2 regions of the Actinomadura sp. NTSP31 genome follow, and region 1 is predicted to be linked to the other one. Evidence: riboswitches for the same ligand, from Rfam matches in the RefSeq annotation. Region 1 holds a riboswitch; the other holds the start of a gene.

The links. A riboswitch is a leader RNA that binds a small molecule or an ion and turns the genes downstream of it on or off. The one in region 1 is predicted to bind cobalamin.
Region 2: another riboswitch for cobalamin. It lies ahead of ACA514_RS31900 (ribonucleoside-diphosphate reductase subunit alpha); the one in region 1 lies ahead of ACA514_RS48155 (CbtB-domain containing protein).

Annotation. Positions count from the first base shown of each region.
Region 1 covers NZ_JBGNUT010000065.1:3,809-7,565, forward strand. Annotated here, with positions in the region: gene ACA514_RS48145 (branched-chain amino acid aminotransferase) at 1-550, opposite strand, end outside; gene ACA514_RS48150 (3-isopropylmalate dehydrogenase) at 727-1,782, opposite strand; cobalamin riboswitch at 1,913-2,105, shown strand; gene ACA514_RS48155 (CbtB-domain containing protein) at 2,138-2,371, shown strand; gene ACA514_RS48160 (CbtA family protein) at 2,393-3,121, shown strand; gene ACA514_RS48165 ((2Fe-2S)-binding protein) at 3,118-3,757, opposite strand, start outside.
Region 2 covers NZ_JBGNUT010000022.1:105,586-109,342, forward strand. Annotated here, with positions in the region: gene ACA514_RS31885 (copper resistance protein CopC) at 1-263, opposite strand, end outside; gene ACA514_RS31890 (YcnI family protein) at 260-973, opposite strand; gene ACA514_RS31895 (hypothetical protein) at 1,050-1,661, opposite strand; cobalamin riboswitch at 1,769-1,996, shown strand; gene ACA514_RS31900 (ribonucleoside-diphosphate reductase subunit alpha) at 2,090-3,757, shown strand, end outside.

The DNA.
Region 1 (3,757 bases):
AGACCGGCTTGATCCCGCGCGGGTAGTACAGCCCGGACGGGGAGGCGATGACCATGAACAGGAACTCGTTCGCCGGGCTGTTCACGCCGAGCGCGCGGGTGGTGGCGAACATGAACGGCCGCAGGTAGAGGCTGTGCCCCTCGGAGTCGGGGACCCACTCCTTGTCGGTGCGGACGAGCAGCTCGACGGCGTCGACGAACAGCTGCTCGGGGATCTCCGGCATGGCCATCCGCCTGGCGGAGCGGTTCATCCGGGCCGCGTTCATGTACGGCCTGAAGGTGACGATCGAGCCGTCCGGCTGCTTGTAGGCCTTGAGGCCCTCGAACAGCTCCTGGGCGTAGTGGAACACCTGGCTGGCCGGGTCCATCGGGATCGGCCCGTAGGGCTCGAGCCTGGCGTCGTGCCAGCCGCGGTCCGCCGAGTACCGGATGGTGACCATGTGGTCGGTGAAGTACCGGCCGAAGCCCGGATCGGCCAGGACGCGCTCGCGCTCGGCGGCCGTCGCGGGCCGCTCGGTCAGCGTGGTCTCGAAGTCCAGGGTGTCGCTCATCGCCGTTCGTCCTCTCCCGATCGCCGGTGCGGCTCCCTTGCCGCTGCGGCGTCCTTAGTCCCTATTGTCGTACTTCGTTCTTTGCCCCCACTCCTCGCACGCGGCGCATACGGAAAACCGGGCGCGCCGCGAGGCGCGCCCGGAGTGTCCCTGCTCGTAGCCGGAGAGGCGCGCCCTCAGCCCGATACTCGCTTGGCGATCGCGTCGCCGATCTGGGCGGTCGACCGCGTCCCGAGCGCGCCGCGCTCGGCCAGGTCGTCGGAGACGGCCTGCTCGACGCGGCGGGCGGCCTCGCCCGCGCCGATGTGGTCGAGCAGCATCGCGACCGACAGGATCGTGGCGGTCGGGTCGGCCTTGCCCTGCCCCGCGATGTCGGGCGCGCTGCCGTGCACCGGCTCGAACATCGACGGCGCCGTCCGGTCGGGGTTGACGTTGCCGGACGCGGCGAGCCCGATGCCGCCGGCGATCGCGGCGCCGATGTCGGTGATGATGTCGCCGAACAGGTTGTCGGTGACCACGACGTCGAAGCGCTGCGGCTGGCCGACGAAGAACATGGTGGCCGCGTCGACGTGGCAGTAGTCGGTGCTGACCTGCGGGTACTCCGCGCCAACCCGCTTCAGCGTGCGCTGGTAGAGATCACCGGCGAAGGTGAGGACGTTGTCCTTGTGGACCAGCGTGAGCTTCTTGCGGGGGCGCGAGGCCGCGACCTCGAACGCGTATCGGACGACCCGCTCGACGCCGAAGGCGGTGTTGACGCTCTCCTGTGTGGCGACCTCGTGCGGGGTGCCCTTGCGCAGGACGCCGCCGACGCCGGTGTACGGGCCCTCGGTGCCCTCGCGGACGACGACCATGTCGATGTCGTCCGGCGTGACGCCGGCGAGGGGGGTCGTCACGCCCGGGAACAGCTTCACCGGGCGGAGGTTGACGTAGTGGTCGAGCTCGAAGCGGGTCCGCAGCAGCAGCCCGCGCTCCAGCGTCCCGCTCGGCACGCTCGGGTCGCCGACCGCGCCCAGCAGGATGACGTCCTGGCCGCGCAGCTCCTCGAGCACCGAGTCGGGCAGCGTCTCCCCGGTCCGGTGCCAGCGGGCGGCGCCCAGGTCGTAGGAGGTCTGCTCGAACGCGAGGTCGCTGGACGGGGCGACGGCCTCGAGGACCTTCAGTCCCTCGGCGACCACCTCGGGGCCGATCCCGTCACCGGGGATGACGGCCAGACGAATGCTGCGGGAAGCCATGCGCGTACTGTACTGCAAACGTCTCACTGCTTGGGCTTTCGTCTCATATCCCGGTACGCGGGTCTCGCCGCCGGCGGCCCGGGCGTCACCTTTGTCACTCTTCGCGGGGTTGACGGGCCGGAGGGGAGAGGAGACGCTCTCCTCGACAAGTTCACATCGAGGCGACGGTGCGCAGGAACCTGGTGCGAATCCAGGACGGTCCCGCCACTGTGACCAGGGAGTCTCCCCCGCTCGACGACCACGGCCGGCGCACGCCGGCGGGAAGGTCGGAGGGAGACGGCGATCTGGGAGTCAGGACACTGACCCGTCGTCCTCCCGCAACCGGGGCGAGTGCACCCCGTGAGGAGAACCCGACATGGCCGAGTCCGCCGTACCGTCCGCCGCGTCCCCGCAGGCAGAGCCGTCCCCCGCGCCGCTGCGCCTGCCGATCCGCGACATCGTCCCGTGGGCGGTGCTCGCCGTGGTGCTGGCCGCGGTCCTGATCTACTTCGTCGGCGCCGAACAGGGCGCGACGTCGCTCTTCGGCGGCACCTGGGTGCACGAGTTCACCCACGACGGCCGGCACCTGCTCGGCTTCCCCTGCCACTAGGCCCGGGGGATTCACGAGCCGATGATGAGAACACTGCTGGTCCGCGGGATGCTCGCGGGCCTGGCCGCTGCCGCCCTCGCGCTGGTCGTCGCCTGGCTGTACGGGGAACCGCAGGTCGGGCACGCCATCGCCTTCGAGGAGGCGAGGGCGCACGCCGGGCACGCCGGGCACGAACCGGAGGTCGTCGGCCGCGGCGTCCAGAAGACCGCCGGCCTGATCACCGCGATGGCCGTGTACGGGGTGGCGCTCGGCGGGCTGTTCTCGATCGCGTTCGCCTTCGCGTCCGGGCGGCTCGGACGGCTCGGCGCCCGCGCCACCGCCGCCCTGGTCGCCCTCGCCGGGTTCGTGGCGATCGAGCTGGTGCCGTTCCTGAAGTACCCGGCGACGCCCCCGGCGGTCGGCAACCCGACCACCATCGGCGGCCGGACGGCGCTGTACTTCTGCATGATGGCGCTGGGGGTGCTGGCGACGACCGCGGCGGTGATCGTGTGCCGCCGCCTCGTCCCCCGGCTCGGCGCATGGAACGCGGCCACGGTGACCGCGGTCGGCTACGCCGTCCTGCTGGCGGTCGTGTACCGGCTCACGCCGGAGCCCGACGCGATCCCGGAGCACTTCCCCGCGACGGTCCTGTGGAACTTCCGGATCGCCTCCCTGGGCGTCCAGCTCGTCCTGTGGGCCGCGATCGGGCTGCTGTTCGGCTACCTGACGGAACGGGCGGGCGCCCGCCGCCGATCCCTCGCCTCCGTCTAACGGGCGCGACCGGGCGCCCGGCGGAGGCCGCAGTCCCCGCACAGCTCCCCGCCGGGCGGGACGCGGTAGTACAGGCAGCAGTTGCGGCGGACGAATCCGCGCGGGCCGAACGCCCCCGCTCCCGCGAGCGGGGGCCGGGCCAGCAGTTCGCGGACGAGGGCGCCGCGGAAGGGGTCGCGCGGGCCGACGTTCAGGCCGCCGACGAGAGCGGAGGCCGCGTTCCCCCAGAGCAGGCCGTCCGCGAGGCGGGAGACGGCCCGCATCGTGGCGCGCAGCGGCTCCAACTGGCCGGTGACGACCGCGTCGTGGACGAGCTCGGCGGCCTCGGCCGGGCCGTCGGCGCGCCACCCGCGAGGGTCGGCGAGCCAGAGGGCGATGGGCGCGCCCGGCGCCCATCGCCAGTGCAGGCCGGACAGGTCGGGGACGACCCCGTGCACCGCCGCCGCGACGACCGGCGAAAACAGCCGCGACGCGAGGCCCTGGAACAGGATGGACGCCGCGACACGCCGTTCACCGGTGCCGAGCCGCTCGGCGTAGCGGTCGGTGAGCTCCGCGAGCCGGACGGGGTCGCGCTCGGGCAGCGGCCGCCACGTCGGATCGGCCTTCTCGGCCGGATCGGTGGCGATCGCGAAGTAC
Region 2 (3,757 bases), on a different contig from region 1:
ACCGCCTCGGTGACCTTGTTGTCCACCGCCTGCGGCGCGCCCGACTCGTGCCGCCCGCCCCTGGCGTCGGTGATCACCACCTGCGGCAGCTGCACCGGGTCCCCGTAGGTCAGGACGACCTGCGCGGGCGGCGCGACCGTCGCGCCCTGCCCCGGGCTGGCCCCGGTGAGCGAGGTGTGCGCGGAGGCGGGGGACGCGGTCAGGGCGAGCGCGGCGCCGGCGGCGGCGATCCCGGCGGCGGCGCGCCGGACGGCCCGGGTCACGCCCGGCTCCGCGCGCGGGCCAGGCCGTAGCCGCCGACCGCGATGCCGATCACCCCGACGCCGATGCCGACGCCGCCGAGCACGCGCGCGGTGCCGTCGTCGGAGCTCGCGTCGGCCTTGGCGGCGGGCTTCGACTGCGCGGTGAGGCCGGCGGTCGCGGTGCCGGTGGCGCCCTTCGGGGTGAGCTTCAGCGTGGGCGCCGGGTGCTCGGGCTCGTTCGAGCCGTCGCCCGGGTCCTGCTCCCACTTGACGACCTCGCCGTTGGAGTAGGTCTGGTCGGCCTTGAAGGTCATCGTGTCGGTGTCGGCCGGCAGCGGGCCGAGCGAGACGTCGAACTCCTCGAACTGGCCGGGCTCGATCTTCCCGCCGGACCAGGTGATCTGCGTGACGGCCTTGGTCAGCTCGCCGCCCTCGGTCTTGACCGGCGCCGGGAGCTTGGACTCCACGACCTTCGCCGTCCAGCCCGGGACGGGACGGACCGACACCGACGAGACCGGGTGGTCGGCGGGCAGGTTCACGACGAGCTTGGTGGTGTCGGCGTTGTCCTCCTCGTTCGGCACCCGGAACGAGATCTTGGCGTAGGAGCCCTGCTCGGCGGTCTTGGGGTTGACGGTGACGTGCGCGGACGCGGCGGTGGCGAGCGCGATGACGCCGAGGCCGGCCAGCGAGGCGACCGCGCCCAGCCGGCGGGCGTGGGAGAGGGAGGTCAAGACGGAACTCCGTTCGAGTCGTACGGATCGGGCCGGACACGCCGGGTTCGGCGTCCGGTGACGTACGGCGCTCCGCTCAGAGGTGAGCGAGCGCCCTCGAACGCGGCGGGGGTCCCCGCCGGACGACCTGGTGCCGGAGCGCACGTCCCGTGGCCATGGCACCGGCCGCCACCGGCACCACCGGGGTACGGACCGGACGCTCCGCGGGTTCGATGAGCAGCAGCGCGAGCAGCAGCCGGATCGGGCGGTCGGCGGCGGACGCCAGGCGCCGCGCGAGCGACCACGCGGCCCGCTCGCCGCGCCGCAGCCACCACGCCGCGACCACGGCGGCCGCGCAGTGCGCGAGCGTCATCGACGTGCCGGGGCCGTGCACCGGCATCGCCGCGCCGTGCCCGGCCTGGACGGCGGCCTCGCAGTGGCGCATGCCGTCGGTCGCGCCCGAGAACAGCGCGTGCAGCGCGAACTGCCCGCCGAGCAGCCCGCCCGTGATCGTCGGGAGGGACCGCTCGTGGCCCGCGAGCGCCAGCGTGACCGCCAGCACCGCGCCGAACCCGGCGAGCACCGCCCAGCCCGGTACCGGCTCGTGCGACGCCAGGGCATGGCCGAGGGTCGCCAACGACACGCAGACGGTCGCGAAGACGACCGCGCGCGCGGTGCGGAAGACCGGCTGCCGGGGACGCGGGGACATGACGGGGACATCGTCCCACCTCCGTCCGGCCGGCCGCATCCGACCCCGGAAACCGGCCCCGACGCGCCCTACATGTTGGGGTTGCGCAATGAGGATCAACAAGATGTAGGGTTCAACCCCGTGCTGGTTCGCCCCCGCCGCTCGCGGCGGGGGCGTCGCAAGAGGGAACCCGGTGAAAGTCCGGGACTGCCCCGCAGCGGTGAGCGGGAACGACCGCCGTCACAGGCACTGAACCGGGCGACCGGATCGGGAAGCGACGGCCAGTAGGTCGCGTCTCCGGCAGGAGGCGCGGGCGCCCGCGAGTCCGAAGACCTGCCATGCACGCCGTACGTCCGAGGCTTCGCGGGTGAGCCGGGGGACGGTGCGCGGCAGCATGCCGTCGCGCCCGTTCGCACGCCCTCGCGAGGCCGGCTCACGAGGGAGAGAACGTGACAGTCACCATGCGGGCTCCGGCGGAGGCGGCCACCACCGGGGGGATCGCCGCCGAGGTCGCGGCGGCCTGCGCCGGCATCGAGGGGACCGCGCCGGAACGGGTGCTCGGCGCGGTCCGGGGCGGCGCGGGCGCGAGCGCCGCCGGCCTGCGGGACCTGGCGACCCGGGAGGCCGCCGCGCTCGTCGCGGTGGAGCCGGGGTACTCCCGGGTCGCCGCGCGGCTGCTGGCCGCCGGTATCCGCGACGAGGCCGCCGAAGCCGGGGTCCGGACGTTCGCCGGGTCCGTCGCCGCCGCGCACGCCGAGGGCCTGCTGGCCGACGGCCCCGCCGCGTTCGTCGCCGCCAACGCCGCGGCCCTGGACGCCCTGATCGACGAGGACGCGGACGACCGGTTCGGGTACTTCGGCCTCCGCACCCTCTACGACCGCTACCTGCTGCGGCATCCGCGCACGCGGCTCGTCCTGGAGCGCCCGCAGCACTTCTTCCTGCGGGTCGCCGTGGGCCTGTCCGAGAATGTGGACGAGGCGGCGGAGCTGTACGGGCTGCTCAGCACGCTGTCGTACCTGCCCAGCTCGCCGACGCTGTTCAACTCCGCGGCCCGCCGCCCGCAGCTGTCGTCCTGCTTCCTGCTGGACTCGCCGCGCGACGAGCTGGAGGCGATCTACGAGCGGTACGGGCAGGTCGCGCGGCTCAGCAAGTACGCGGGCGGGATCGGGATCTCCTGGACGCGGGTCCGCTCGCGCGGATCGCTGATCCGGGGGACGAACGGGCACTCCAACGGGATCGTCCCGTGGCTGCGCACGCTCGACGCGTCCGTCGCCGCCGTCAACCAGGGCGGCCGCCGCAAGGGCGCCGCGTGCGTGTACCTGGAGCCGTGGCACGCCGACGTCGAGGAGTTCCTCGAACTGCGCGACAACACCGGCGAGGACGCGCGCCGCACCCACAACCTGAACCTGGCGAACTGGATCCCGGACGAGTTCATGCGCCGCGTCGAGGCCGACGGGACATGGTCGCTGTTCGACCCGAAGGAGGTCCCGGAGCTGACGGACCTGTGGGGCGACGCCTTCGACGCCGCGTACCGGGCGGCCGAAAAGGAGGGCCGGTACGTCCGGCAGGTCCCGGCCCGCAAGCTGTACGGGCGGATGCTGCGCACGTTGGCGGAGACCGGCAACGGGTGGATGACCTTCAAGGACGCCGCGAACCGGGCCTGCAACCAGACCGCCGAGCCGGGCCGGACCGTCCACCTGTCCAACCTGTGCACGGAGATCCTGGAGGTCACGGGCGACAGCGAGGCGGCCGTGTGCAACCTCGGGTCGGTGAACCTGGCCGCGCACGTCTCGCCGTCCGGGATGGACTGGGACCGGCTCCGCGCGACCGTCCGCACCGCCGTCCGGTTCCTGGACCGCACGATCGACCGCGGCTTCTATCCGACGCCCGAAGCGGAAACGGCCAACCGCAAATGGCGTCCCGTCGGCCTCGGGGTGATGGGGCTGGCGGACGTGTTCTTCACGCTGCGGTTGCCGTTCGACTCCGCCGAGGCGCGCGAGCTGTCGACCCTGATCGCCGAGGAGATCGCGCTCGCCGCCTACGCCGCGTCCGCCGATCTCGCGGAGGCCCACGGCCCGCTCCCGGCCTACGCCGAGACCCGCACCGCGCGCGGGCGG